Regions from separate parts of the Lysinibacillus sp. G4S2 genome, predicted to be linked through region 2. Evidence: predicted binding sites of a transcription regulator. Region 2 holds the regulator's gene; the other holds the start of a gene.
What was found. The regulator Rex, encoded in region 2, represses fermentation and respiration genes when NADH is low (regulators of the CRP and FNR family bind a similar motif). The targets are predictions, from matches to a motif close to TTGTGAAATATTTCACAA.

Region 1 (15,779 bases), 150 kb from region 2:
GCGGTGTTATACTCTTCTTAGGCAGAGATTTAGGTATTACTAATTCCCTTTCGTAGACATCACGACACTTAAATAAAGTAGATGACGCTGCTATGCTTGGAGGCAAATTTGGAATGTCTTCTTTAGGATTCATATAACAGATATCACAACCAAGTGTCGATAAGAAATATAAGAATAATAATTCATGCTGAGTAATGTTACCAATAAAAACAATTTTCTGCACCGTTTGGTTATCTTCAGAAAAAATTTGTGGCAAATAATAATCCATCCAGTATAAAAATTTCACTGCAAAATTTTTTAATAAAGTGGCATTGGAATTTGGGTGATTTTCTTTATAGATATGGATGATTTCTTGAAAGCTAAGTTTTTTTGTCCATTCAAGTTGATCATTCTTTAATCTACTGCATAAAGTTGTCTTGTAAAGTAATGGAGGGTTGTTAACAACGGCTTGCCAATTTTCCCAAAGCTCCGCAAATCGATCTATATCTTTATTATTGGTAATGGCCTCCAGTTTATGTAATCGTAAATAAAGCACACTTTGCTTTTTAGCAAAAAAATACTCATCCATTTTTAAAATATTTTCCTTATAAAGATCTACAGAATCAGGTATACCGATATATCGTAGAAAAACAACTTCCTTCGTAAGGGAGCTATTGGATTGAATGTTTTGCATAAACTCCTGAAGAGGATTGTCCGGTTTTTTATATTTTATTTTTAAAGGTCTAGTTGTCACAATCATATCCTTCCATCTCCTTTAAGCACGTATATTTATATATTTGGCACTTATATACAATTCGCTCATATTCCTCTAAATCCTTTATTAAATTAAAAAGTACGAATTCATTTCAACTCATTTTAAAAAAAGAAGTCAACACCCCAAGAGTAGTTAACTTCTAAACGTTTAGCTATTTTTTTAAGTATTCATTTCCCATCAACATTCTTTTCCAAAATTATCAAGCAATGCACGCACTTCATCTGTTGATTTCGTGTTCATCAATTGGTTTCTTAATTCACCAGCTCCACGGAATCCTTTGACATAAATTTTGAAAAAGCGATGAAGCCCTGTAATTGAACGTGGTAGTGCTTCCGCATATTGATCTTGAAGATCAAGCTGCAGTCTTAAAAGATCAAGGTACTCTTTACTGCTATGCTCTTTTGGCTCTTTTTCAAAAGCAAAAGGATTTTTAAAAATACCTCGCCCGATCATCACGCCATCAATACCATATTGTTCAGCAAGCTGCTCCCCAGTTTGACGGTCAGGAATGTCTCCATTGATTGTTAGTAGCGTATTTGGTGCGATTCGGTCACGTAATTTTTTGATTTCAGGAATTAGCTCCCAATGCGCATCTACTTGGCTCATTTCCTTTCTTGTACGCAAATGAATAGATAGGTTCGCAATATCCTGTTTTAAAATATGCGTGAGCCACTCTTCCCACTCATTGACATCGTTATAGCCAAGTCGTGTTTTCACGCTGACAGGTAGTCCGCCCGCTTTTGCTGCTTGAATAAGCTCTGCCGCAACGTCTGGACGCAAAATAAGGCCACTACCTTTCCCTCTTGATGCCACATTCGGTACAGGGCAGCCCATATTTATATCGATACCTTTAAACCCTAGCTCTGCCATGCCAATACTCATTTGACGGAAATACTCGGGATTATCCCCCCAAATATGAGCCACCATTGGCTGTTCATCTTCTGTAAAAATCAAACGGCCACGCACACTTTTCATGCCCTCTGGATGACAATAGCTATCCGAGTTTGTAAACTCTGTGAAAAATACGTCCGGTCGACCAGCTTCACTTACGACGTGACGAAAAACAACATCTGTCACATCTTCCATTGGTGCAAGTACAAAAAATGGTCGCGGTAAATCACGCCAAAAATTATCTATCATTTCAAACTCAAATCCTCTCACTATGGATACAACTTCAAACTCTGGTCAAAAAATATGAAGCCAAATGTTCCACTTCTTTTACACTTATATCATGCTCAATAACTTATTATCAAACACAAGTACATTTGGCATTTATAATTTGTGAAAATCAACAATGTTTATTTTAACGAAAATCGGTCCTGAATGGTATTTTTAATCCGCTAAAAGAAGTTAAACAAAAAAGCAGATGGTATAGATTTCTTCTATATCAGCTGCTTTTCTATTATACCAACTCCACCACGCTATCGCTTCACAATGTGGTGAGACTAGCCAGTACAGTAAAAGTAGACGGCCAATTAGAGGTGCAATATCGCATTTCTAAACCGTCTGCTTTTAATTTCAACGAATATTAAGTTAGCTATTCCAAAGACACACCCCAATAAAAGCTATGTACGCTTAAATTAGGTTTATTTAGCTAGTTCAAGTTACTTAGCTTCAGCGATCCTATTTTCGGCACTACCATTCTAGCTTTCTACACGATGATTTAATGAAGAAAGTATTTTTTCTGCATCATTTTTGAAATCTATAAGATGCTCTGCTTCTTGAACTAGTTTTTGCATTGTATTTAATTCATCATCACTAATGCCAACTAACTCTTCAAACATTTCTACTGATTCTCGTGAAATGAAAGAAATATCCTTCATTGCCTCCATAATTTGCAGAGAGCTTGAAGATAGTTCTTCTGTGCTTGCAGATGATTCCGCATTATTTTCAGCAATAATTTTTGTAGTATCTACAATTTTTTCGAACATATTTCCAATTTCTAATATTTTCGTATTTGTTTGTTCAAACTCTTCTGTTCCTTGCTTCATTGATGTGACAACTTTGTTCGTCTCTTCTTGAATATTTTTTACAATATTCGAAACTTCATTAGCTGACTGACGTGATTGTTCAGCTAATTTACGAACCTCATCAGCAACGACAGCAAACCCTTTACCGTGTTCTCCTGCACGAGCTGCTTCGATAGCTGCGTTCAATGCTAATAAATTTATTTGCTCTGAAATCCCCGTAATTACTTTAACAATGTTACCAATTTCGTACGATTTGTCTCCAAGTATATTGATTGCATCAAATGTCGTATTAATCGTTTGATTAAATTGCTCCATTTTCACCATCGAATCTTTTAACTTTTCATTACCTTCTTGCGTCAATTCTAACGTCGTATTCGATTGTTCTGAAATTTGGTTAGATCTTATAGATAGTTCTTCAATAGCCACTGTGATGTCTTCGATAGAAGTAGAACTCTCTTCAGTAGCGACTAATTGCTTTTTTAATCCCTTACCGACTTCATCGATTGCGGCCCTTACAGTATCGGCCTTCTCAGTTGCGTATTCTCCATGCTCTAAAAGATTTCCACTTTTTTCATTCACATTATTTGCGAATTTATTAAATTGTTCACTTACTCGACCTGCTGATAATTCATCCATTCCATTTAGTACCTCTTTATTTATATGGGAATGACCTTTAAGTGAAAAATATCGGTAAGCAAAAAACAAAGATGTACATAATAAAACTACAATAATCCCTAGCATAATAGCTTCCATGAAAAAAATTCTCCTATTCTACTAACGTATTAGTGATGAAATTTTATAGTTCTTTTACAATGATGTAAATTCCATCTGCTACAGTCGATGGAATACTGTTTAGATTTTCATTGCTTTCATATTTATGAACAATAAAGTCCCCTTCTACGGTTACATATTTTGTAAGACCTTGATACTTCTCCAGCAAACGCATTGACTTTGGATTTGTCGCTTCAGCTAATACTAATCTTAAGCCTTCTTCTGTTGCTTTTTTTATTAATAGATCGCCTAAACTTTGTACAATATCATGACGATTATGCTCAGCAATTACACCTAATAAAAATAAATGTAATATTTCCCCATCTTCCATATCTTTTCCAAAACGTTTTTTATAATCTTCTAGGAAACGTTCATCAATATCCTCTAATACACGCATAACAATATTCATATCGGCAAACGTGCCTTCAAAAATATCCCCTTCGATAATTTCAAGGACATTCGTATCTCCAACTAGTGCGCCTACAACATTTTGCTCTTTATCTAGTGCAACAGCACAGTAACCTTGATGAACATTTGCTTCAATATATTCCTTCGTAAATTGATAGAAATCTTCGTAAGGTAGTTTTAAGGCGTGCCCAATAATCGGTTCTTGCACCCATTTGCCAGCAACCTCTACCCCAGTAAATGTTTTTGCTAAACATTCTGCTGTCATTTTAATTAAATCCGGTTGGTCCTTTGTAAGTATTTCATAAGTATATAATTCTTGAATTGTTTGCATCGTAAATTCCTCTTTCAAAATGTGATTATAGTTAATTAAAGACTAACGCATTGGTAATTGTGAAACATTGTCGACTACGGTTCCTGGGAAATTAACTCCCTCTAAAGCATTTCGCACTTGCACATATGCAATTTTAGAGGTTGGATTAACAATAAATATATCTTTAAAGCCTAGTGATGCATAAAACATTAATGTTTGTCCTAGATCTGTCGAAATCTTTGAAGGAAGGGGTGATTGCTGTGTTGCATCAACAACAAATGTATATGCATTTTTTTGCACTTTTGCCCCCGTCTCTTGCAAATCTTTCAAATAATCCTCTACAAGAGCTGGTTTAATAAACCCTATTATTTGGACGTGTACTTCTTTTTTTGCTTCATAAATCGCCATTTTATATTTCTCTTTATCTACGACTATCATCTCAAATCTCCTTTTTATAATTTTCATATATTGCACATCTGTCGCTACGATTGATTGGAATCAGTCCTTGATTTTTTCCACAAAAAAAACTATCCCTACACATAATTAGGATAGCCAAAAAATCACTTATCATCTTGGCAACCCGACTATCATTATCCAAGAGGATTTTAGACTCGTAGCTTTGCGTCCTTACCTTTCGATAAGTTTGCCTTTTTCAATTTTATTAACATAACGCTGACATATTACGTTTAGATTATAAATGTTTTGTCATTTTTTGTCGATAGTAGGCATTTTTCTCTAAAGAATATCGGTTGAATTAGAGAATTTTTCCGTATATTTAAAGGAATTGACAAAAAAATACTGTTGGGTAATTTTACAAAGAGGGAATCTCTAATCCTGCCCAGATTGTAGGAAAAGCAAATGGCTACATATTCTTTTACATTCATCTAATAGGAAGAAACATTATTAAATCAACTTCCATTTTTATAATTCTTTTTTCATAAATGCGTTATTTCACCGAAATGTAATGATAAAAAAAGAGTGGCATTTTAGGCTAAATCCTAAAAAACCACTCTTTTTTATAATTCTGCGTAAGCAATTTTAAACTTTTTTTAAAACTTAATGGCTTATCACCATAACGTGTGGTTGATTTCCGTTCCGACTGAGCGCTTTCCAGGGGGCGTCCAGCCTCCACTCCAATCAACCTATATGGCATACGTTTTAACAAATGTCACCCACAACTTTTAGTGATGAGTCAACTTAATTCCAATATTTCTAATTACTTGTACTCACTATGGTAGTATTCATTACTGAATCCGCTACAAGTAGTATAAAAAACGGATCGAAAGGCAACTGCAAATATTAGATACCTTCTTTTAAAATGAGTTGCGAGACACACTCTACATGCGTTGAATGCGGGAACATATCCACAGGCTGAATCTCCTGAGTTTGATAGCCTCCATCCTCCAAAATACGGAGATCACGCGCTAGTGTAGCTGGGTTACAGGACACATAAACAACACGCTTAGGACGTTGCTCTAAAATTGTCTGAAGAAGAGCCTCGTCGCAGCCTTTGCGTGGTGGATCCACTACTAGGACATCCGCTTCCTTGCCTTCCTTATACCAGCGTGGAATGACTTCTTCTGCTGGTCCGGCCTCGAAGTACGTGTTCGTAAATCCATTTAGTGCTGCGTTGCGTTTTGCATCTTCAATAGCTTGTGGGACAATTTCAACACCCATAACAGCCTTTGCTTTTTGTGCAAGGAATAATGAAATTGTGCCGATACCACAGTAAGCATCAATTACTCGTTCATCACCCTGTAAGTCAGCGTAGTCTAGTGCTTGTTTGTAAAGGACTTCTGTTTGCTCAGGGTTTACTTGATAAAATGAACGAGCTGAAATTTCAAAGCGAACATCACCAATTGTATCAATAATGACATCCTTGCCCCATAGGTTTACAATTTCATCACCGAAAATCACGTTCGTTTTGTCGCTGTTAACGTTTTGCATAATTGATGTTACATTCGGGACAAGCTTTTGGATTGTCGCAACAGCTGCTTCTTTTTGCGGGAATTTTTTCTTTTTCGTTACGAGAACAACCATGACTTCACCCGTTGCTCGTGCTTTACGAATAACTACGTGGCGCAGCATTCCCTCATGTGATAGCTCATTGTATGGTTGAATACCGATTGCCGCTAATTCCTTTTTCAAGCCTGCAAGAATAGCGTCCGCTTCTCCTGTCTGAATCAAGCAACGCTCCATATCCACAATGCTATGAGATTTCGTTTTATAGAAGCCTGCAATTGCTTGTCCTGCTTCATTTAAGGAAAAAGGAATTTGGGCTTTATTACGATATTGCCAAGGCTCTTCCATGCCTTTCACAGGTAGAACAGGCGCATCAATTTTACCAATGCGTTGCATGACATTACGCACCATATTCTCTTTCCATTTTAACTGCCCTTCATAAGACAGGTGCTGTAATTGGCAGCCGCCACATTGCTTGAAATATTCACAAGGTGCATCTACACGATCTGGTGATGGCTTGAGAATTTCTACAACTTTCGCAAAGCCGTAATTTTTTAACGTTTTTACAACATGTACTTCCGCCGTTTCATTAGGAAGTGCACCTTGGATAAATAATGGGTAGCCATCGACCTTTGCAACGCCATTGCCATCATGTGTTAAATCTTCTATATAAACTGTTAATCGTTCATTCTTTTTCACGGGTGCTGACATTCGTACATCCTCCATTTCAATCTCCTTATTGTAGCATGTTGTGGCGGATGAAAAAAGAACAAGGCTTGATCTTGTAAGGTCAATTTACTGAGTGACATGACTCTGATTGAGCGACTACAGCCTCGACCCGAACAGTTCTTCCCTCAAACTGCTTAGGTGTGCCAGAGAAGTGATCGGGTAAGCCGAGAATGTGATCAGGTATCGCCTCAAACCGCTCGGGTAGACCAAGAATGTGATCAGGTATCACCCAGAACCGCTCGGGTAAACCAAGAATGTGATCAGGTATCGCCTCAAACCGCTCGGGTACAGCAGAGAAGTGATCAGGTATCATCCCAAACTGCTCAGATTAGCCTGATCTACTCTCTCCCCTCAAACTGCTCAGGCAAGCAAAAAAATAACCAGCTCCCCTATCTGAGCACCCGAGCCGATACATATTACCCTCCCTTTACACAAGTAGAAAAAAGAGCCGCTATTCGCGACTCTTTCCTTCCTCTTTTGTTACATGGTGATCTTTTGGTGCCCACCAGAAAGCAAAAGCAATACCGATGATGACTACTAGAAATGGCGCATAAAACATGAGAAATTTCTCCATCACTCTAACCTCCTATGCGTGATTGTCTTCTTTTCCTGTTACGTAATTTTTGTTGAATAGGAATAATTTCAACAATAAGAACAGTGATGGAATAAGCAGACATAGTCCTAAGATAAATGCAATGACGAGTGCAATCGCCATTTGTGTACTTGTAAAGCTATCGTAAATCGTTAAATACGGATACAGTAAATATGGATATTGAGCGATACCATAAGCGAAGAATGCCACGGCAAATTGTGCAATCAATAGTCCCACTGCCAGGCCGTAATTTTTTCGCATCCAAACTAGCACGACAGTAATGATAAATAGTACGGCTGAAATGGCAAACATCCACCATAAATTAACCATATTATTGTAAATTTCAGTGTTGATCGATTTCATTTCATACATAATACCAAGCGCGCTCACCATTAAAGGTACCGCCCAAACAAGTGCGTATTTTCGCATTAGTTTTGTTGCTTCTACATCCTTTGCTTTATGAGCATACCATGTTAAAAACACGGCTGAAATATAGAGTACCGCTGCAATGCTCAGTACGACAATACTCCAAGCAAATGGGCTCGTATACAATGTCCAGTAATTTAGGACAGGTTGCCCGTCAACCATATCAACATAGCCGCCAGCAGCAATCGCAAAGACAACAGAAAGTGAGGCTGGAATGAGTAATCCTGCTATACCATACGTTAACGTGTACCCGATATGGCCACGTGTACCATATGATTCAAACGCATAGTAGGAGCCTCGTATGGCAAGCAGTACAAGTGAAATACTCACTGGAACAAGTAAAATTGTTCCGTAATAAAAAGCTGTTTGCGGGAAAAATCCAACAATCCCAACAAAGAAGAATACTAAAAAGACATTGGTTACTTCCCAAACAGGTGATAAATAACGCTTAATAATATTTGTTAAAATATGATTTTTCCCAACGAGTAGACTGTAGGCATTGAAGAAGCCTGCACCAAAGTCAATCGAAGCTACAATGACATAGCCAAATAGGAAAATCCACAATACTGAAATACCTAGAATCTCTAGTGTCATAAGATGTCACCGCCTTTTTCAGAATGACGATCTTCTATTTCTCGCTCAATTGGATTCTTTTTGAACATACGAACTAAAACGACAATACTTCCTATTGCCAATACAGCATACACACCAGCAAATAACAGCAGCATTAAATCCACATGGTCACTCGTTGTGGCCCCTTCTGGTGTTCGCATTAAACCATATAAGATCCAAGGCTGTCTTCCAACCTCAGCAAGCCACCAACCTGCTTCAATCGCAATAATTGAAAGTGGTCCACCTGCAACAACAATCCATCTAAACCAACGTGAATGGATAAATAGCCAACCACGTGCTTTTCCGACTACGTAAAGCAGTGAAACTAATACCATAAACATGCCAATAAACACCATGAGATCAAAGAGGTAATGAATATAAAGTGGTGGTCGATCTTCTTCAGGATATTGATCTAAGCCAATTACCTCTGCGTTTGGATTATTATGCGCTAAAATACTTAGAGCATAAGGTATTTTAATGGCATATTTTACTTCCTCACCATCTAATACACCAAATAGTATAAGCGAAGCTTTATCGTCTGTTTCAAAATGCCACTCAGCTGCAGCTAGTTTTTCTGGCTGATATTCTGCTAAGTATTTTCCTGAAAAATCTCCAATAATCGCTGCTGCAATGGAGAAAATCAGGCCAATCTTCATAAGTAAATATAATGATTTTTTATGGTACACATGCTTAGAGCCTCTAAGCATACGGTATCCTGCAATTGCCGCTAACACAAATGCCGCTGTCATATAAGCTGTAACGAGAACATGCGCTACCTTTGTCGGCATTGCTGGATTAAACATTGCTAAGAAAGGTTGAATATTTACAAGCTGTCCGTCCACAATGTCAAACCCTTGAGGTGCATTCATAAACGCATTAACAATTGTTATAAATACGGCTGACATTGAAGCACCGACAGCAACAGGAATTAATAGCAGCATATGCTTTTTCTGACTATCGAAGCGATCCCAAGTGTATAAGTAGATCCCTAAGAAGATGGCTTCAAAGAAAAATGCAAACGTTTCCATAAAGAGCGGTAATGCAATTGTTTGCCCGGCGAGCTGCATAAAATTCGGCCATAGTAAAGACAACTGTAAGCCAATTGCCGTCCCGGTTACAACTCCGACTGCAACTGTAATAACAAAACCTCGTGCCCAACGTCTTGCCATTAAAATATAGTGCTCATCATTCTTTTTATACCCAGTCCACTGAGCAATCATAATCATTAATGGGACACCAACACCGATCGTCGCATAAATAATATGGAACGATAAAGTCAGCTCCGTTAATGCTCTACTCCAAAAGACTGCTGATTCATTCACCATTTCATTGCCCCCCTAACTTCCAAATATTTTTCCAAGCATGGAAAGTAGCATAATAATTCCAACGCCAAAGCTTAGCCATATGAGCTTTCTTTCCTGCGACTTATACAAAGCCAACACTTCCTTTCCTTTCCCTTATTCTTATTTTCCACTATTGCAACGAAAAAAACCTTTATAATGGACCGAAATTCCGGCCTATTATAAAGGTTTCAAATTTTGTTCAAGTAATATACGCACTTTTGCCAAACATTTTTCTTAATTCATTCACAATCCCAATTATTAGGGATGATTTTTAGTTTTCTGAACTATTCGAACGTTCAGATATCTAATTAGTGCTTCACGTGTATTAAGCGAATCAGGCATTAGTTACCTGAATTTAATTGAGCTAGTCCTCTCAACTGAATGAAACAGAGCTCCGCTTTTAATGTCCGTTATATACGGTCACTCTCCCGAATATCTTCTAGTGGAACAAAGATTTCAATATGGCGCTTTAGGTTTTCAAATGTTGCAGGTGCGTCTCCACCATATTCACCATCTAAGTTTAAATGTATTTCGTCTTCAGTAGATACTTTTACAACACTTGCCTTTTTATAAATAACACGATCATCATTCAAATGCTCGCCTCTTAATGCCATTGCAGCAAGCTGAATAAATTCAGGCAAGCTTACTTTTTTCAATACGATTAAAGTAAAGTAGCCATCATTAATACTTGCGTCTGGTGCAAGCTTTTCAAAGCCACCCACAGAATTTGTTAAGCCACATAAAAACATCATGGCATCCCCATCAAACACTTCACCATCATATTCGATACGCATGTGGGAAGCTTTGATCGATGGAATCATTTCTACTGCTTTTAAGTAATAAGCTAACTGTCCTAGCATTGTTTTCATTTTACTTGGTACTTCATAAGTTAACTCTGTAATGCGTCCACCGGCTGCAATATTGATGAAATAGCGTTCTCCATTTAATAAACCCACATCCACTGGCAACGTCTCACCTTTTATTATAATCTCAACGGCATCTGCAATATTACGAGGGATTTGCACTGCACGGGCGAAATCATTCGTTGTGCCCATCGGAATTAGACCAACTTTCGGACGATTTTCAAATGGACTCACACCTGAAACAACTTCATTTAAAGTGCCATCTCCACCAACTGCAATGATTATATCAAAGCCACGTTCTACTGCATCTTTTGCCGCAACGGTTGCATCGCCTTCGCAAGTTGTTGCGTGACAAGATGTCTCATAGCCTGCTACCTCTAGTTTTTCCAATACTTCTGGTAGATGCTTTTTAAACACTTCACGTCCAGATGTAGGATTATAAATGATTCTTGCTCGTTTCATAACATACCTTCTTCGCTTCATAAGATTCTATTTCTTTCAACGTATTATACGTTTAATTGTTGCATTGAACTTTTAATAGGTTCATCACCAAAACGTGTGGTTGATTTCCGTTCCAGCTGGGCGCTTTCCTGGGGGCGTCCGATGAGCCGCTTCACTCGCGATGCTCGCTCCAGGGTCTCATTTGTGACGCTAATCCCCAAGGAGTCGCCCAGCCTCCACTCCAATCAACTTATATACATAGCATACGTTTTAACTAATGTTATCCACAACTTTTGGTGATGAGCCTTTTAATAGTCAATAAAGGCAAACATATCCTATTCTCTGATGTGCTGCCGTGTGATCTACCATTATTTCAACGCAGCTGTTACTTGCTTTTTAAAATCCTCATAAACAAATGTCCAATATGATTTATCAGTAATATTCTCTTCACGAATTGCTGCATATAACGCCTTTTGTGCATCTTCAAATGTAGGATCTTCTTTATCAGGTAAGCTAGCTCGTTTACTCACTACTAGTTCCTGTAATTCTGGTGCACGTGGTCCCCATTTTCCAACAACCTGACCTGCGTCATCTAATAAAATATAAATCGGAATTGCACGGCCACCGTTTGTTAAATAGCGATCAATTAAATCTGTATCAGCATCACGTAGTACTGCACGCATTTCTACTCCTGCTGCCTCTGCAACTCGACGAATAATTGGATTGTTTAACATCGCGTCCCCGCACCAATCCTCAGTAATTGTTAAAATTTTTGGTTGCTTGTCCTTCAGTAGCTCGATAAAGCCATCATTTGTTGGCACCTCAAAGCTATCATAAATACGGAAGCTTTCCTCTTTTAACGTAGTCATATTATCCATATATTGTTGCATCGAAATCGCATCATTGAAATATTGTTGTTCTGTTTTCATCGATTGACCTCCTAATGTTATATCATGTTCTATTCTATATTTTGCTATGAATACTCTTTTTAGACAACCATAAAGTGTTAAGTTGGTATTTTTTAGTCTTATCACCAAAACGTGTGGTTGATTTCCGTTCCACTTAACAAATTTCATCGACAACTTTTGGGGATGAGCCATTTTTTATTATAATTCCACATTAAAATTGAGGGAAGACACGATGTGTAACTTACCTAAGCATACCAGCGACTGCCCCGCTGACTGAATGCTTGTCGAACACTTTGAATGATACCTCAAAGAATGTTTAGTATGTATTATTTTTTAAAAATAAAAAGCCAAGAAAGCGAATTTGCTCTCTTGGCTTTCTGTTGTAATTGAAATTAACGTTTTGCAATTTCTTGTTGTAATAATTTATTAACCATTGGTGGGTTCGCTTGACCTTTAGTTGCTTTCATAATTTGACCAACTAAGAAGCCAATAGCACGATCCTTACCGTTTTTGAAGTCTTCGATTGATTGGGCATTGTTGTCTAGAACTTCTGTAACGATCGCAAGTAATGCACCTTCATCAGAAATTTGAACTAAACCTTTTGCTTTAACGATTTCTCCTGCAGAGCCGCCGTTTTCTACTAATTCAGCAAATACTTTTTTACCGATTTTAGAAGAAATTGTACCGTCAGTGATTAATTTCACCATTTCCGCAAGGTTTTCTGGTGTTAATGCAGTATCTTTAAGGTCTTTTTGTTCTGCATTTAAGTATGCAGAAACATCACCCATAAGCCAGTTTGCAGAAAGCTTAGCATCCGCATCTTTAGCTACCATAGCCTCGAAGAAGTCTGAGATTTCTTTTGAAATAACAAGAACTCCTGCATCATATGGAGTTAAGCCTAATTCTTCAACATAGCGTTTTTTACGAGCGTCTGGAAGCTCTGGAATTTCTGATTTTACTCGCTCTAACCATTCATCAGAGATCGATAGACGTACTAAGTCTGGCTCTGGGAAGTAACGATAATCGTCTGTTCCTTCTTTCACACGCATAAGGATTGTTTTACCTGTTTTTTCATCAAAACGACGAGTTTCTTGCTCAATTACTCCACCTGAAAGAAGTACATCCGCTTGGCGTAATTCCTCGTGCTCTAAACCACGACGAACATAGTTGAATGAGTTCAAGTTTTTAAGCTCTGTTTTCGTACCGAATTCTTCTTGACCATATGGGCGGATTGAGATGTTGGCATCACAACGTAAAGATCCTTCTTCCATTTTACAGTCTGAAACATCTGAATATTGGATGATTGATTTTATTTTTTCAAGATACGCATACGCTTCGTTCGGCGTGCGAATATCTGGCTCAGAAACGATTTCTACAAGTGGTGTACCTTGACGGTTAAAGTCAACTAAAGAGTGGTCGCCACTGTGAGACAGTTTACCAGCATCTTCTTCCATATGAAGACGAGTAATACCAATACGTTTTGTGTAACCATCTACTTCGATATCAACCCAGCCGTTTTTACCGATTGGCTTGTCGAATTGAGAAATTTGATAAGCTTTCGGATTATCTGGATAGAAGTAGTTTTTACGGTCAAATTTTGTTTCTTGTTCGATTTCCATGTTAAGTGCAAGTGATGCACGCATTGCGAAATCAACAACATTTTTATTAAGTACAGGAAGGACACCAGGATAGCCTAGGTCGATAACTGTAGTATTTGTATTTGGTTCAGCACCGAAGTGGGCTGGTGCTGGTGAGAAGATTTTTGAGTTCGTTTTTAACTCAACGTGTACTTCTAAACCAATGACTGTTTCAAAGTTCATGTTATTTTCCCTCCCAAATTTGAGGAACTTGTTTATGGAACTCCGTTGCTTGTTCAAAAGCATGAGCTACACGGTAAATTGTTGCTTCGTCGAAATATTTACCGATAATTTGTAAGCCTAGTGGCAGTCCATTTTCAAAACCACATGGGATTGAGATGGCTGGTACACCAGCTAGGTTCATTGGAATCGTTAAAATATCGTTCGCATACATCGTCATTGGATCATCGACGTTTTCACCAATTTTAAATGCTGGTGTAGGAGAAGTTGGTCCAATGATTACGTCAAAGTCTTCGAATACTTTGTCGTAGTCTGCTTTGATCAGTGTACGTGCTTGTTGAGCTTTTTTGTAGTAAGCATCATACGTACCTGCACTTAGTGAGTAAGTACCAAGCATGATACGACGTTTTACTTCATCACCAAAGCCTTGTGCACGTGTTTCTTTATAAAGGTCCATTAAGTTATTAACGTTTTCTGCGCGGAAACCATAGCGGATACCATCAAAACGAGATAGGTTAGAGGACGCTTCAGAAGAAGACAGGATATAGTAAGCTGCAAGTGCGTATTTCGAGTGAGGAAGTGATACTTCTTCCACTGTAGCACCTAAGCCTTTTAATACTTCTAATGCTTCAAGCACTGATTGACGTGCTGCTTCGCCAACACCTTCACCAAGGAATTCTTTTGGCACGGCGATACGTAAGCCTTTTACGTCACCTGTAAGGGCTGCTACGTAGTTTGGTACTTCTACGTCTGCTGAAGTTGAATCGTTTGCATCTAAACCTGCAATTGCTTCAAGTAATAGAGCGTTGTCTTCAACATTACGTGTAATAGGCCCGATTTGATCTAAAGAAGATGCAAATGCCACTAAACCAAAGCGCGATACACGACCATATGTAGGCTTCATCCCTACAACACCGCAATAAGCTGCTGGTTGACGGATTGAACCACCTGTATCAGAACCAAGTGAGAATGGTACTTCACCTGCTGCTACTGCTGCTGCAGACGCACCTGAAGATCCACCTGGTACGTGGTTTAAGTTCCATGGATTTTTTGTTGTTTTATAGTATGAGTTTTCGTTTGAAGAACCCATTGCAAACTCGTCCATGTTTAATTTACCGATAGTAACCATACCTGCTTCACGTAGCTTGTTAACTACTGTTGCATCATAGATTGGCATAAAGCCTTCTAGAATTTTAGAAGCACAAGTTGTTTCTAAGCCTTCTGTAACGATGTTGTCTTTTACACCGATAGGTAGACCGAAAAGTGGTCCACGCTCTTCAAATGGCACTTTGTCCATTTCAGCTGCTTGTGCAGTTGCTTTTTCTTCGTTTGAAGCAAGGAAAGCTTGTACATCTCCGTCAAGCTTCGCCACACGTTCGTATGCTTCTTTTGTTAAATCAGCGATTGTTAGGTTACCCGCTTTAATATCAGCTTGTAGCTCCTTTGCTGAACGTTCAAATAACGTCATGAGGAATCCTCCTATGTTTTAGTATTACATGATAGCTGGTACTTTTACTTGACCATCTTCTTGTTCTTTTACGTTTAACATCATTACTTCACGGTCTAAGCCTTTTGTTGCCACATCTTCACGCATTACGTTTACTAGTGGTAAAACATGAGTTGTCGGTTCAACATTCGTTGTATCTAACTCATTTAATTGCTCTGCGAAGTCTGTAATTTTCCCAAGCTGCTCAGCAAATTTCTCTGCTTCCTCTTCTGTAATTGCAAGACGCGCTAAATTTGCAACGTGCTTAACTTCTTCTTTTGTTAATTTTGCCATTTTTCACACCTCCGAATACCATTCAATTCATTGTTTTTATCGATAACAATAGGGTTGAATAAACTTAACCATGCAAATAATCATAACATTTTT
Region 2 (15,779 bases):
GCAAGTGGTGTTACTACATCAAACGCATGAAGCTCTATATTATAATTAGCTCCAGTAGATTGAAGGTATTTAACAAGCGGCTTTGCAACAAAAAAGCCGCCAACCATAGCTAGAACAAAGAAAACGGCAACAATGAAAAGCCGTTTTCTTAATTCTTCTATATGCTCAATGACAGTTAGATCTTTTGGATTCATTCCTCAAACATCCTAACTTACTTATCTAGTTCTTTCTTTTTCTTGTCATCATCATCTTCGTCGGCTAAACCTTTAGTAGCATTTTTAAATTCTCGTAATGTTGAACCGAATGCTTTACCCAGCTCTGGTAACTTCTTAGGACCAAAAATTAATAACGCGACAATTCCGATAATAATGAGGCTCATAGGACCAATACTACCCATTACAGCCACCTCCTCTTTATATCCATCATTTTAACCCATATTTCGTCATTTTGCTAACTAATTATATGTGAAAGTTTTTAGTCACTCTCTCGTTTTATTCCATACTTACATTTAACAGAAATTGTGAACTATACGATCCTCCGGAGGCTTTAGGCCAACAGATGTTTACCGCTGAAAGAAGTTAAATTATGTACAATTATCACTCTTCCTGATTGCGAATTAAATAAATGAGCGCCTGCAATTCTACCGATAAATCAATTGTTAAGAGCTGCATTCTATCTGGAACCGTTAACCGCTCTGGCGTAAAGTTTAAAATGCCTTTTGCGTTCATTGCCGCTAATCTATCAGCCATTTTCTGTGCAGAGCGTGGTGAAACTGTTAAAATCGCAAGCTCCGCTCCATATTCTGCATACTTTTCTTCCAATAAATCAGGATGGAAAACAGGAATATTGCTTATCATCTTCCCGTCCTTTGGAGCCTTTGGATCAAAAGCCACAACGATATGAGTATTATGATTTTTTTGGAAATTATATTTTAATAAAGCACTACCTAAATTCCCTACACCAATTAACGCTACTTTTGTCGTTTCGTGCTGATCGAGCGTTTGACTAAAAAATTTTAATAGATGCTGCACATCATAGCCATAACCCTTTTTCCCAAGAGCTCCAAAATAAGAAAAGTCACGACGAATAGTTGCAGAATCAATTTTCATCGCTTCACTCAGTTCCTTCGACGAAATGCGTTCCATGCCTTCTTGTGCAAAGTTTTGGATAAATCGATAGTAAAGAGGAAGTCTTTTTGTAGTGGCTTGTGGAATTTTTAAATCTTGTTTCAAACTTTCTCCTCCTCAAATGTCTCAGTTTGAATGTACTTAGCTACTAATTTTAATACATGTATCATTAACTATATACAAAAACTTTTAATATCCACTAGAGTATTTCCCTTTAGTTAATGGCGCTTTTTACGCCACTAACTAAAGGGAAATCGTTTCAATCTTACATGACAGCTTGGAATAAGTAAAGCACCGACATTGCAAGCGAATCTCTCATCCATTACACTAAGGAAGAATTGAGGTGTCCAGAATGATTGTTTTACAGGTCAATCAACTATATAAATCCTTCCTTGTAGATGAAATTTTAAGTGGCGTAAAATTAGAGGTTCAACATCGTGATCGCGTTGCATTAGTAGGACGTAACGGTGCTGGCAAGTCCACTTTACTTAAAATAATTGCTGGTCAAATGTCATATGACTCTGGTGATATTATAATCCCTAAAGGTGTACAAATTGGATATTTAGAACAGCATGCTGGATTAAATTCAACATTGTCGATTTGGGATGAAATGATGACAATTTTTGAGCCGCTTATTGCACAAGAACAAGCACTCCGATCATTAGAACAACAAATGGCCGACCCTACTGTTTATGAAAATCCGACTTTATATGCAAAAATAATGTCTGAATACGATCATTTACAGCATAATTTCAAGGATGCGGGTGGCTATCAATACGAATCTGATACACGCTCCGTGCTTCATGGCATGCAGTTTTATCCTGATGATTACCAAAAGCCAATTAGCTCACTATCAGGTGGACAACGAACTCGGTTAGCACTTGCTAAGCTTCTTTTAAGTAAACCTGACCTATTAATACTCGATGAGCCTACTAACCATTTAGATATTGAAACCCTTTCCTGGTTAGAATCATATTTAAAAGGATATGAAGGGGCTATTTTAATTGTTTCCCACGACCGATACTTCTTAGACCAAGTTGTTTCCATTGTCTACGAAGTTTCACGTCATCGCGTCACAAAATATACAGGAAATTATAGTGCCTATTTAGATGAAAAAGCGAAAAATTATGAGCGTGATTTGAAGTTATTTGAACGCCAGCAAGATGAGAAAGCCAAGCTCGAGGAATTTATCCAAAAAAATATTGCTCGTGCTTCTACTACTAAAATGGCACAAAGTCGTCGTAAAATGCTTGAACGAACAGAGTGGATGGAATCACCTGATGGCGATGAAAAGTCCGCAAGCTTCGGTTTTACAATTGAACGCCAAAGTGGTAACGATGTATTATCTATTGATGACTTAGCTATAGGTTATGGAGATAAGAAAATATCAAGCGGCATTACATTACGTACTTTCCGAGAGGACCGCATTGCACTAGTTGGACCAAATGGTGTTGGTAAATCAACTTTATTAAAAACCATCGTCAAAGATTTACTACCACTCTCTGGAGAGATTCGCTATGGTACAAATGTTCAAGTTGGTTATTATGATCAAGAGCAGGCAAAACTATCGAGCAACAAAAGTGTACTAAAAGAGCTATGGGACGAATGGCCTTTAATGAATGAAAAAGATATTCGCACAGTGCTAGGCCGTTTCTTATTCAGTGGAGAAGATGTGGATAAAATCGTATCATCTTTATCTGGTGGTGAAAAGGCAAGACTTGCATTAGCTAAGCTGATGATGCAAAAGGCAAATTTCTTAATTCTCGATGAGCCTACCAACCACCTAGACTTAGATAGTAAAGAGATACTGGAAAACGCGCTTATTGATTATCCTGGAACACTTTTATTTGTGTCGCATGACCGATATTTCATCAATCGAATTACTACTAAAGTGATTGAGTTGTCTGGCGATGGTTCCTTTGAATACTTGGGTGACTATGATTATTACCTTGAGAAGAAACAGGAGCTTTTAGAAATTGCACAAATGAAAGCTGCGGCTCAGCCGAAAGTACAAGCTGAGGTACCTGAGAAATCCTCTACCTCTAAAATTGATAAAGAGGCTAAAAAACGGGAGCGCCAAATTAGACGCACACTTGAAGAACTAGAGGGGAAAATGCAGCAAGTAACTATTGAAATAGCTCGTTTAGAAGAAGCTCTTTGCAATCCCGAGATTTTCACAGACCACGAAAAAATTACACAGCTTCAAGATGAATTATCAACTGTTAAGGAACAGCATGAGTTATTCGAAATGGAATGGCTTGAGCTAAGTGAGGAACTTGAAAATATTATTTTATAACATCCCCCATCCAACTTCTTTGCTTTGGAGGGGTAAAACTTGTAAGCCATGTGACTTGTCACATGGCTTTTTCCTTTACTCGCCTCGTTTTTTCATATATATTGGTCAAGTGCTATTTTTCGACAAAAAATGCCCACAACTTTATACACACAATAAATCTAGTAATATCAACATATCAACAGACTTTTCCACATTGTCCACAACCCAAAATTATTTTATCCACATATTTTTGTGTAGAACAAGCTACTATATATTGAATAATCACAAGTTATGCACAAGTTATCAACATTTTGTGCATAAGTACGGATGTTCGCTGTTTTATTTTTCACCTTACCTGTGGATAATTTTCTGAAAAATTTGTCAACTGAACTCTTTATATTCGTTCTTATCGACAATTTTTTCGCAAAACAAAAAGAGGTATTTTAGAATCAACTCTAAAACACCTCTCCTCTATAATCAATCATGCCTTTAGCATGTCCGGAATCGGCTTTGTTCTTAGGCCTGCAGATGTTTTTTGCGCGAAAGCGTAGCGGCAGCAGCACCGACGCAGGTCAGTTAGCCGTTATCGCATGGATGCGATGATTTTAGGCTAACATCCCCTAAGAACTCCTTTCCGATTCCATGACATCCGCCAGAGGCTTTAACTTCCAAAAGAAGTTAAACCCAGGATTTTAACTCCATTCCAGGGCGACCATTCATTGATAAATTACCGCGAATACCTGCTTCAAACATTGGTGTTGCTGCTGCCCCTATCATAGCGGCATTATCTGTACACAGCTTTAATGGCGGTACATAAAACGGGATACCTTCCTCTGCAAATACAGACTCAAGTGATGTACGTAAGCCTTTATTTGCCGCTACACCTCCAGCTGCAATAACCTGTTTCACTTTATATTCACGTGCAGCCCGTAATGTTTTCGCTGTTAGCACTTCAACTACGCTATCCTGAAATCCTTTAGCAACGGCAGTCGGAGAAATCTCTTCTCCACGCTGATCCATATTATGTTTATAATTAATAACCGCTGATTTTAGGCCACTAAAGCTAAAGTCATACGAATCTTCCTCTAACCACACTCTTGGGAAGGTTACTGCCTCATTCCCCTCATGTGCTAGCTTGTCAATACGCGGACCACCTGGATACGGTAAGTCTAAAACACGAGCAACCTTATCATAAGCCTCACCAGCCGCATCATCTCTCGTCTCTCCGATGACTTCAAAAGAGCCGTGTTCCTTCATATAAACTAGTTCCGTATGGCCACCTGATACGACAAGTGCTAATAATGGGAATTCCATTGGCTGCACGAGTGCATTAGCATATATATGTCCCGCTATATGGTGTACACCGATAATTGGTAAATTGTTAGCAAACGCAAAAGCCTTCGCGGCATTAATCCCAATTAACAATGCACCTACAAGACCAGGGCCCTCAGTAACTGCCACCGCATCTAGATCAGCTGGTTTTATGTTTGCCTGTGCTAACGCTTCTTCTATGACCACTGTAATTTGTTCAACATGATGGCGAGACGCAATTTCAGGTACAACCCCACCAAATCGTTTATGACTTTCTATTTGAGAAGCGACTACATTTGAAACGATTTCTGAACCATTTCGAATAATCGCTGCCGCTGTTTCATCACAGCTCGATTCTATTGCTAAAATAATTCGATTTTCCATCATAAATTCACCCACATGACAAGGGCATCCTCCCCGTTATCTGTATAATAGCCTTTACGTATGCCACCATCTTGGAAATGAAGCTTTCGATAAAGATTTTGAGCAACTGTATTCGTTACGCGCACTTCTAAACTCATTACCTCCATATCATGCTCCCCAGCAATACGTATTGCCTCTCGCATTAATCCTTCACCAATTCCTCGGCCACGAGCTGCCTCTATAACGGCTACATTCGTAATTTGCGCTGCGTCTATAACCATCCACATGCCACAAAAGCCGATAATGCTACCGTCCGCATCCACAGCCAGCACATAATGTGCGTACTGATTTTCATGCACCTCATAGTAAAAGGAATCTAACGTCCATGGTGCAGAAAATGTTGTAAGCTCAATGTCATATACTGCTGGGACATCATCCGATACCATTTTACGATACGTTACATTGCTACTCATGAGCCTTCTCCTTTTGATCCTTCAGCCAATTCGCCTCCGCCTCTGCAATACGTTTGTATTGCGGGACAAAATGATGAACTGCTTCCACACTTGGTAGTTCCACTTTAGTCGCTAATCGAACAGTTTCACTTGCTCGTGGTAGATCATTGCTAAATGGTGTACGCAGAGCAAAGTCACCTAGTACCTCTACAATTTTATGCCAAAAAACATCTACGTCTGCCCCTACAAATAAAACTGGTGTCTCTAAAGCTTGTAAACGTTCTAATAATCCATCTATATGATCGTGATAGTCATCTATAATCGCTTCAAGCTCACTACCTTTATAAACAGCCGTATAGACATTGCCTCTTCGCGCATCAAAAATCGGACAAATAAACCCATCGTATAATGTTGCATTTGCAGCCAATGACTTTAAGCTAGATATTCCAACTAAAGGCTTTTTCAATGTCCATGCTAAGGTTTTAGCAAGTGTCACACCTATTCGTACACCTGTATAAGAACCAGGCCCTTCTGATACAGCAATCGCATCTAACTCATTTGGCTTTATGCCAGCCTTTGCCAGCACTTCTTCAATGGCTGGCATTGCACCTGCCGAATGCGTTAATTTTATATTTTGTACAATTTCAGCAATCACTTTTCCATCCCTTACGACAGCAATAGAAAGTGGTGCGTTCGCTGTTTCAATCCCTAACCAAATCATTTCATTAGCTCCTCACATAATGCCTCATATCGCTTTCCAAGAGGTGTTAATACAAATCGTCGTTGATTTTCTCCAATTCGGTAAATTTCTATTCCAAGACGCTCCTGTGGTAAATCCTGTTCAATTAAATGAGCCCACTCGACAACTGATACTGCATCACCATAAAATAGCTCATCCCACCCAAGGTCTTCATCGCTTTCCGCTAAACGATAAACATCTAAATGATTAAACGGTAAACGTCCCTCATATTGCTTGATAATCGTAAATGTTGGGCTATTGACCGTTCGCTTCACACCAAGCCCCTTCGCTAATGCTTTCGTAAATGTTGTCTTACCAGCGCCCAAATCACCCTCTAATGTGATTGTATCCTGAGCTTCTAGTAAGTTTGCTAGCTTCAACGCAAAATGCTCAGTATCATCAAGCGAATTCATTATTTTTTCATACATCATCTCTTTTTCCTCTCCTAGCTCCATTACCTCTAGTTTACCGAAACAAGCGTAAATGTTCAAAACATCCAATGATTTAAAAAAAAAAAAAACACGCCCCCCCTTTGTAGAAGACGTGCTTACTTTGTTGTTGAATACCCCTTTAACTCAATAACCTCTTTATCAATCAATTTATCATCTTTAAATTTTACTATATAGGCTTGTGTCATAAGTATTTCATCATTCCAGCGGTATTGATCTTTTTTAACCATTTCTTCTGCACCACCTGCAATTTCCACTACTTCCATATACGACATACCTTTTTTTAATTTTTCAAATTCTGCTTCATTCATATTTTTTTGCCAGTGATACGTATTGGACTCCTCGATTTCTAAAATAGGATCTCCACAACCTGCGAGAATCACCAAAGCGCCTATGAGCAAGCATATATTAAGACGTTTTATGTAAAAATTATTTCTCATGTTAACACCTCCAAAGACAGTTTCCTATACGTGGAAGAAATCGATAAAAAGATAGTCACCTAATTTTTATGTTTGTTGATCTACTTGTTAGATTCATTAAAACTTTTAATTTGGTGGCTCTACATCAAATGTTGGGGGTGACGCACAATGTGCAGCTTCCTCAATCGCCCCTCCATCTTTAATTGTATTTAGTACCTCAACAAATATTATAAAACCAATTTTATTGGGCATTTATTGGTTCATCACCAAAACGTGTGGTTGATTTCCGTTCCGGCTGGGCGCTTTGCCGCTGACGCTTCGCTTTCGCGCAGAGCAGAGCTTCCTGGGGGCGTCCGATGAGCCGCTTCACTCGCGTTGCTCGCTCCAGGGTCTCATCTGTGACGCTGATCCCCAAGGAGTCGCCTAGCCTCCACTCCAATCAACTTATATACATAGCATACGTTTTAACTAATATCATCTACAACTTTTGGTGATGAGCCCATTTATTTATTGATATCCACTTATTCCCTTATATTAACAATAAAAAAGTTCTTATGATTTTAAAAGCATCATAAGAACTATATTATCGATTATAATGGCGGTCCCGACCGGGATCGAACCGGCGATCTCCTGCGTGACAGGCAGGCATGTTAACCGCTACACCACGGGACCTCTTTAAGACATCTATTAATATATCATAAGTAAATGTAACATGCAATATTTTTTTCATATTTTTTTAGTTTTTTACCAAAATATATACTTCATTTCACATTCCGCTGCCGGATGACGCTTTCATCGGGCGTAACCTAAACTCCTCGTCGTTCATACTTTTGCTCCTGTGGGATTCAGCAGAGAGCCTTACGCTGTGACGAAAGCAGCGCGACAGGAGAACTAGCCTCCCTCTACTCCAAGTACTTTGATACCAATCCATTTTTTTAATCAAAAACAGATTTAGTGTAAATTCTTTTGCTCATCACCATGAGTTGTGGATGACATTTGTTAAAACGTATGCCATATAGGTTGATTGGAGTGAAGTGGAGACTGGGCGACTCCTTGGGGATCAGCGATATAGAGGAACGAAGGCTAAAAGCATCACGTCCTGTGATAACGCCTTCGTTACCAACATCCTGTCGCTGCCGCTACGTTACACTGCGCTTTCGCACAAAAAATATCTGTCGGCCCGAGACCCTGGAGCGAGCAACACGAGTGAAGCGGCTCATCGGACGCCCCAGGAAGCTTTGCTCTGTGCAAGCGTCGCGTCAGCTACAAAGCGCCCAGTCGGAACGGAAATCAACCACATGTTTTGGTGAAGAGCCAATTCTTCAATTCCCCCCCTTTTTTTGGCATCGTTTTTGCAAATAAATTAAATAGATTCTACAAACTATTTCATAAGGAGGTCGTTTCAATGATTCGGTACATCTTTACTCGAATCGGCTACATGATCATTACGTTATTTATTATCATTTTGCTTTCATTTTTGCTAATGAAGGCATTGCCCGGTTCTCCATTTAACGATGAACGCTTACCTGAAACACAAAAAGAACTACTTTACAAAAAATACGGGCTAGATAAGCCGGTACCTATTCAATTCGGTATTTACTTAACAAATCTTGTACAAGGGGATCTAGGTATTTCATTTGTTTTGGATAATCGTCCGGTTACTAAAATTATTCAAGAGCGTATCGGCCCCTCTGCCATTCTCGGATTTCAAGCCGTTACTGTCGGTACTTTAATAGGCTTACTATTAGGTATCGTAGCGGCGCTAAGGCATAACACCGTTATAGATTACGGGGCCACTGTTTTAGCTGTGCTCGGTATCTCCATTCCATCCTTTGTATTTGCAGGTTTTTTACAATATTGGGTTGGTGTCAAACTAGGCTGGCTACCAATCGCCTTTTGGAATGGTTTTGAATACTCAATATTACCAACAATCGCGTTAGCGGTCAGTGTTGTTGCAACAATTGCCCGTTTTACACGGATTGAAATGTTGGAAGTGCTCAATCAAGAATACATCTTAACAGCGAGATCAAAAGGACTATCGAATCCCGTTATTATTACAAAGCACGGTATTCGAAATGCACTAATCCCAATCATTACAGTTATCGGACCATTAACTGTTAATACGATTACTGGCTCACTAGTTATTGAAAAAATTTTTAGTATCCCTGGTTTAGGAGAACAATTTGTTAACTCCATTATTACGAATGATTACCAGCTTATTATGGGAACAACAATCTTTTATGCTGTTTTATTTGTAAGCGTTATCTTAGTTATTGATATTTTATACGGATTCATCGACCCTCGGATTCGTGTCACAGGAGGCGAGTAATTTATGACAACAGAAGTAACTAAGAATGCGACGGTAAAAAAATATCCACCCGATTTGTTTGAGCCTGCCTCACAAAGTGAATTTGTTGATGATTTCACGTATCGTCCCGAACAATCATTTTGGCAAGATGCATGGCTTGGTTTACGCAAAAATAAAGCAGCTATTGTAGGCTTATGCATTATTATTCTAGTTATTTTACTAGCTATATTCGGTCCATTTATGAACAGTCATGGCTACGATGAACAAAATCTTGCGCGTACAAATTTACCACCAAAAATCCCTGTTCTTGAGAATATTTCATTCTTAGGTTTGAACGGTGTTGATAGTCGTGGCGTTGACCAATACGAAGCAAAAGGTATAAGTGAATATTTTTGGTTTGGTACAGATGAATTAGGTCGGGATTTATGGACACGTATTTGGCAAGGTACACGTATCTCTCTTTATATTGCTTTTTTAGCAGCAACGATTGATTTAATTATAGGGGTTGCTTACGGAGCTGTTTCAGCATTTTATGGTGGTCGCACTGATAATATTATGCAACGTATTATTGAAGTGTTAGTTGGTATCCCTGGGCTAATTATTAATATTCTTCTCATTCTTATTTTAAAACCAGGAATCATTTCTATTACTATTGCGATGGTTATCGTCGGGTGGATTAGTATGGCTCGTATCGTACGAGCACAAATACTAAAGCTAAAATCATATGAGTTTGTTCTTGCTTCTAGAACGCTCGGTGCTAGTAACCAACGCTTGATTTGGAAACATTTAATTCCTAATACACTAGGTCCGATTATTGTAGCTACTACTTTTACCATTCCAGGAGCTATCTTTACTGAAGCATTACTAAGTTTTATCGGCCTAGGACTACAGCCACCAACTGCTTCCTTAGGAACGATTGTTAATGACTCTTATAAATTATTACGTATTTATCCACATGGCATGATTTTTTCATCCATTATCATTAGCTTAATTATGATTAGCTTTAATTTACTCGGTGATGGACTGCGTGATGCATTCGATCCAAAAACACGTAAATAAGGAGGGGTGCGAATTGAAAAAAATACTAGAAGTTAAAAATTTAAGTATTTCATTTAATACACAAAATGGTGAGGTTCAGGCAGTTCGCAATGTATCATTCGACTTATTTGAAGGTGAAACACTAGCAATCGTTGGCGAGTCGGGCTCTGGAAAATCAGTTACTTCTAAAAGCCTATTACGATTAAACCCTACCAAAACAACAATGCTGAAAAACGGTCAAATTTTATATAATGGAAAAAATATTTTAACGTGTAGAGAGCAGGAAATACGTGCAATTCGTGGAGCTGAAATCTCAATGATTTTCCAGGATCCTATGACTGCATTAAACCCCACGATGACAATCGGTAGTCAAATTGCAGAGAGCATAAAAAAACATACAACATTACGTGGTAATCAAATTACAGAACGAGTGATTGAACTATTACAGCTTGTTGGCATTAAAGAAGCGGATAAACGATATAAACAATATCCTCATCAGTTTTCTGGAGGAATGCGTCAGCGTATCGTTATCGCGATGGCACTTGCTTGCGAGCCTCGTATTATTATTGCGGATGAACCTACCACAGCTCTGGACGTTTCTATTCAAGCACAAATTCTAGAATTGCTAAAAAACATTCAAAAAAAGATGAATCTTTCAATTATATTTATTACACATGATTTGGGGGTTGTAGCAAAAATGGCTGATCGTGTTGCCGTGATGTATGCTGGAAAAATGATTGAAATTGGCTTAGTTGATGAAATTTTTTACCATTGTCAGCATCCATATACACAAGGCCTACTCGCCGCTATGCCAAACCCAGATATTGAAACCGACATACTGTACGCTATTCCAGGAACACCACCAAACTTACTGCAACCACCGATTGGAGATGCCTTCGCTGCTCGTAATAACCAAGCACTCAAAATTGATTTTTTAGAGGAGCCACCAATGTTTAAAATCAGCGACACACACTATGCTGCAACTTGGTTATTGCATGAGCAAGCGCCTAAAATGATACCGATTCAACATCAATTAGCCCAAGCCGAACGCAAGGAACGTGAAAAAGCTCCTGTATTTGATACAACCAACCCGTATTTAACATTAAAAGGAGTAAAGCAGCATTTTAAATTAGATAAAAATACTATCAACAAAGCTGTAGATGGCATTACTTTTGATATTTATAAAGGAGAAATCTTCGGTTTAGTTGGAGAATCTGGCTGTGGTAAGTCCACGACAGGGCGCTCGATTATCGGACTTAATACAATAACAGATGGGGATATTCACATCGACGGTAGGAATATTAATGAAGCAAAGACGAAGCAAGAAAAATTAGCCTTTAATCGCAAGGTGCAAATGATTTTTCAAGACCCTTATTCTTCCTTAAATCCACGTATGAAAATTGCTGACATTATTACAGAAGGTCTTGCTATTCATGGTGTACCGAAAAGCGAATGGAAGGCAAAAATTTATGAGCTATTAAATATAGTAGGTTTAACGAAAGAATATGCTAATCGCTATCCTCATGAGCTTAGTGGCGGGCAACGTCAGCGTATCGGTATTGCACGCGCACTTGCTGTAGAGCCCGAACTAATCATTGCTGATGAACCGATTTCTGCATTAGACGTTTCGATCCAAGCACAAATCGTTAATTTATTGAAAAAGCTACAAAAGGAACGTGGACTGACATATCTATTTATTGCACACGACTTGTCGATGGTGAAATATATTAGTAACCGCATCGGCGTCATGCATCGCGGGAAAATTGTAGAACTTGCAGAAAGTCATGAACTCTATGATCACCCTATTCACCCTTATACAAAGGCATTATTATCTGCTATACCACTACCTGACCCCAAACTAGAACGTGAACGACAACGTATTATTTTTAACGAAGCTGAATATAACGCTACTAATAGAGAAAGTGAAAGCTTTACTGAAGTACGCCCGGGCCATTTTGTCATGCTAACAGAAGAGGAGCTTACCCAATACTATCAAGCAAACAGTGAGAGCATACCGCTATGAAATTAAAAACAACTATATTGTTTACTGGCTGCATTTTTATATGTTCCCTTCTCTATACATTACTCTTAAAACAATCGATGACAATGCTAACTATGATTAATCATACTTTTCTTGCTTCACTTGCTTTTACAATCGTTGGAGCAATATTGTTTGTTGTGCAAGGTGGGCTTTTTAATGGTATCGCTTATAGCTTTAAACGCTTTTTTGCTCGTGTCACTAAAAACGGTACCTACGCATATGAGTTAGATGGTGACTTGGAATTCGTACAAGCGCCATCCTATACCTTTACCTATCCACTGCTACTTGCAGGTTTGATTGGCTGTATTATCACCACTATTTTATCTCTTGTTTTCTATTTATAGATGGCTTATTTCACAATAACGTGGGGTTGGTTTCCGTTCCGACTGATGCTTATAGATGTTTTGTTTACTATCATAAAAAAATGCTGCCTACATTGATAGGCAGCATCTTTTTTACTTTACAATCTCAACCCATTTATAGCTAATGTCCGCTGAAAATGGATGTTCATATAATTTTTTTACATACGGCTTCGTCAAACGACTTATACCTCTTTGGAATGTCGGCGCAATTGCAAAATCATCCATCATAATCTTTTCAGCTTGTTGCATTAATATCCAACGTTCAGAAACATCAGAAGTTGTTTTAGCTTTTTTAATTAATGCATCCACCTTTTCATTTTTATAGTGAGATTGATTGTAGTAGGCAGTCGATTCAAATAACTCAATATAAGTCATAGGATCTTGATAGTCAGGGCCCCAACCACCATAGTCTAAATCATAGTCAACAGCCCCTTCTAGTGCTAGCTTTTGCTTATTAGGCTGCATATTGATTGTTAGCTCTAAGCCTTCAAGATTTGTTTCTAATTGGTTTTTAATAAATTCTGCAGCTTTTTTAGATTCTGCACGGTCATATGTTAAAAACTCTAGTTTTACTTTATCTACCCCCAGCTCCTTTAAACCCATAGCCCATGCTTCCTTCGCCAATTTAACATTAGTTTTATTCATATCACCATTACCATCACGGAAATCAACACCTTTTTCATCTGTTGATAATCCAAGTGGTACTAAAAAATAAGCTGGAATAGAGCCATCCTGTAAAATCACATCTGCAAAGCCTTGTTTATCCCAAGCCATATCGATTGCTTTCCGAATGTTCTTATTCGATAAAAATTTATTTTCATGGTTCATTCGAATGAAGAACGTATTTGGTTTTAAGAATGTTGAATACTCTGGGCTATCTTTGTATTGAGCAACATACTCACTTGTAAGCTCAGCAGTGTCAATCTCTCCCGCTTCATATAGATTGACTGCTGTTGCTGTATCTTTCACGATTTTTTGTGTAATTTTTGTAAGCTTCACATTGTCTTTATCCCAATAATTTTCATTTTTTACGAATGTCCAGCCTTGACCATGCTGCCATGATTCCAATACGAATGGACCATTATAAATCATATTTGCTGCTTCTAACGCATATTGATCGCCTTGTGCTTCCGTAAATTCTTTGTTTAGTGGAAAGAACGGTGCATACGTTGTTAAGCTTAGGAAATATGGAATTGGAGCATTTAGTTGAACTTCCAATGTGTAATCGTTTAGCGCTTTAATGCCAATTTCATCTACCTTACCATATAATGGATCACCCTCTTTTTGAACACTGGCTGCATTTTTTATATCTAGCATTAAATAAGAATAAATTGCTTGCGTTTTAGGATTGATAGCTCTTTTCCAAGCATATTCAAAGTCATGTGCTGTAACAGGTGTACCATTGCTCCACACAGCATCTTGGCGTAACTTAAATGTATATACAGTACCATCCGCTGAAGCTTCATATGACTCTGCCATTCCTGGCACTGGTGTATTCTCTGGTCCGATACGGTATAACCCCTCAAATACAGAGTTCATTGCTGTAACTGCAAGTGCATCTACACTCCCTAATGAACTCATTGTTGCTAAATCCCCTCCCGCTACTAAATGTAGCTCCTGTCCAACCGTTGTGTCGCCGTCAGTAGTAGTCTCTTTGTCCGTACTATTGCCACCAGTTGGGCTACTAGAAGAATTATCCTCCTTGCCGTAGCAGCCAACTAATACAACTAGCATTAGCCCTAATAACACGACTAACCATTTTGTCTTTTTAATCATTAGCATTTCCCCTTTGATTTTATTGCACGATAGCTCACGTGCAACAAAACATATATGCAATATTCATGCCGATACCATATTTACTCTAAAATTTTGGCACAAATCTTGCAGTATATTTAAAAAGGGGGAATTATAACATGTCACTACTAAAACAATTACGTGAAGCATTACGAGCTCAACAATCGGATGTACTCATCATAACGAGTAATCAAAACCGTCGTTATTTAACAGGATTTACAGGCAGTGCAGGTACAGTAGTAATTACACCGACTCAAGCACTTTTACTCGTAGATTTCCGTTATACACAGCAAGCTACAAACCAAAGTAAAGAATTTGATGTTCGTGAAATCGATCGCAGCCGTTTATATGAAACTATCCAAGAAATTTTAGACACAGAATCTATCCAAACAATTGGTTTTGAGCAACAACATGTTACTTATGAGGTATATCAATTAATGTCTAGTAAATTAACAGCAACATTAAAGCCGCTATCTAATATTGTGGAAAATTTACGCACGATAAAAACACCAGAAGAAATTGAATTGATTAAGAAAGCAGCGTGGATTTCAGATGAGGCATTCAAGTATATTTTGACATTTATTAAACCAGGAGTGTCAGAAATTGATATCGCAAATGAGTTAGAGTTTCATATGCGTAAAAACGGAGCTACTGGAGCTGCATTCGATATAATTATTGCTTCTGGTCATCGTTCTGCACTTCCGCATGGTGTTGCATCTGACAAAATAATTGAAGAAGGCGATATGCTGACACTTGATTTTGGTGCCTATTATCAAGGCTATCGTTCAGATATGACGAGAACAATTGCAGTTGGAGAACCATCTGGTAAACTAAAGGAAATATACCAAATCGTTTATGACTCATTACAAATAACTCTATCTAATATGAAGGCTGGTATTACTGGAAAAGAAGTAGACAGCTATTCACGAGATTTCATAAAAGCTAAAGGCTATGGAAAAAATTACGGACACGGTTCGGGGCATGGTCTTGGCTTAGATCTTCATGAAAACATTTTTATGTCTACAGTATGTGAAGACATCCTAGAAGAAAATATGGTGCTTACTGTTGAGCCCGGTATTTACATTCCTGATTTAGGCGGAG

Region 1: a site for Rex is predicted at 10,109-10,126, ahead of QUF91_RS24645 (cytochrome ubiquinol oxidase subunit I). Genes of this name have one in related genera too.

Annotation. Positions count from the first base shown of each region.
Region 1 covers NZ_JAUCFJ010000002.1:4,803,624-4,819,402, forward strand. The annotation lists gene QUF91_RS24600 (trypsin-like peptidase domain-containing protein) at 1-739, opposite strand, end outside; gene QUF91_RS24605 (tRNA dihydrouridine synthase) at 932-1,894, opposite strand; gene QUF91_RS24610 (methyl-accepting chemotaxis protein) at 2,398-3,477, opposite strand; gene QUF91_RS24615 (hypothetical protein) at 3,521-4,234, opposite strand; gene QUF91_RS24620 (hypothetical protein) at 4,277-4,651, opposite strand; cyclic di-GMP riboswitch class I at 4,785-4,871, opposite strand; gene QUF91_RS24625 (hypothetical protein) at 5,205-5,378, opposite strand; gene rlmD (23S rRNA (uracil(1939)-C(5))-methyltransferase RlmD) at 5,513-6,886, opposite strand; gene cydS (cytochrome bd oxidase small subunit CydS family protein) at 7,356-7,478, opposite strand; gene QUF91_RS24640 (cytochrome d ubiquinol oxidase subunit II) at 7,491-8,516, opposite strand; gene QUF91_RS24645 (cytochrome ubiquinol oxidase subunit I) at 8,513-9,859, opposite strand; gene QUF91_RS24650 (diacylglycerol kinase) at 10,288-11,202, opposite strand; gene QUF91_RS24655 (hypothetical protein) at 11,247-11,402, opposite strand; gene QUF91_RS24660 (thioredoxin family protein) at 11,550-12,110, opposite strand; gene gatB (Asp-tRNA(Asn)/Glu-tRNA(Gln) amidotransferase subunit GatB) at 12,482-13,909, opposite strand; gene gatA (Asp-tRNA(Asn)/Glu-tRNA(Gln) amidotransferase subunit GatA) at 13,911-15,374, opposite strand; gene gatC (Asp-tRNA(Asn)/Glu-tRNA(Gln) amidotransferase subunit GatC) at 15,399-15,686, opposite strand.
Region 2 covers NZ_JAUCFJ010000002.1:4,953,743-4,969,521, forward strand. The annotation lists gene tatC (twin-arginine translocase subunit TatC) at 1-194, opposite strand, end outside; gene QUF91_RS25210 (twin-arginine translocase TatA/TatE family subunit) at 212-397, opposite strand; gene QUF91_RS25215 (redox-sensing transcriptional repressor Rex) at 597-1,232, opposite strand; gene QUF91_RS25220 (ABC transporter ATP-binding protein) at 1,480-3,423, shown strand; gene tsaD (tRNA (adenosine(37)-N6)-threonylcarbamoyltransferase complex transferase subunit TsaD) at 4,081-5,097, opposite strand; gene rimI (ribosomal protein S18-alanine N-acetyltransferase) at 5,097-5,549, opposite strand; gene tsaB (tRNA (adenosine(37)-N6)-threonylcarbamoyltransferase complex dimerization subunit type 1 TsaB) at 5,542-6,249, opposite strand; gene tsaE (tRNA (adenosine(37)-N6)-threonylcarbamoyltransferase complex ATPase subunit type 1 TsaE) at 6,246-6,695, opposite strand; gene QUF91_RS25245 (hypothetical protein) at 6,815-7,156, opposite strand; gene QUF91_RS25250 (hypothetical protein) at 7,262-7,387, opposite strand; gene QUF91_RS25255 (hypothetical protein) at 7,377-7,550, opposite strand; tRNA gene QUF91_RS25260 (tRNA-Asp) at 7,732-7,807, opposite strand; gene QUF91_RS25265 (hypothetical protein) at 8,189-8,497, shown strand; gene opp3b (oligopeptide ABC transporter permease) at 8,541-9,464, shown strand; gene opp3C (oligopeptide ABC transporter permease) at 9,468-10,502, shown strand; gene QUF91_RS25280 (ABC transporter ATP-binding protein) at 10,516-12,504, shown strand; gene QUF91_RS25285 (DUF3899 domain-containing protein) at 12,501-12,866, shown strand; gene QUF91_RS25290 (peptide ABC transporter substrate-binding protein) at 12,978-14,660, opposite strand; gene QUF91_RS25295 (M24 family metallopeptidase) at 14,798-15,779, shown strand, end outside.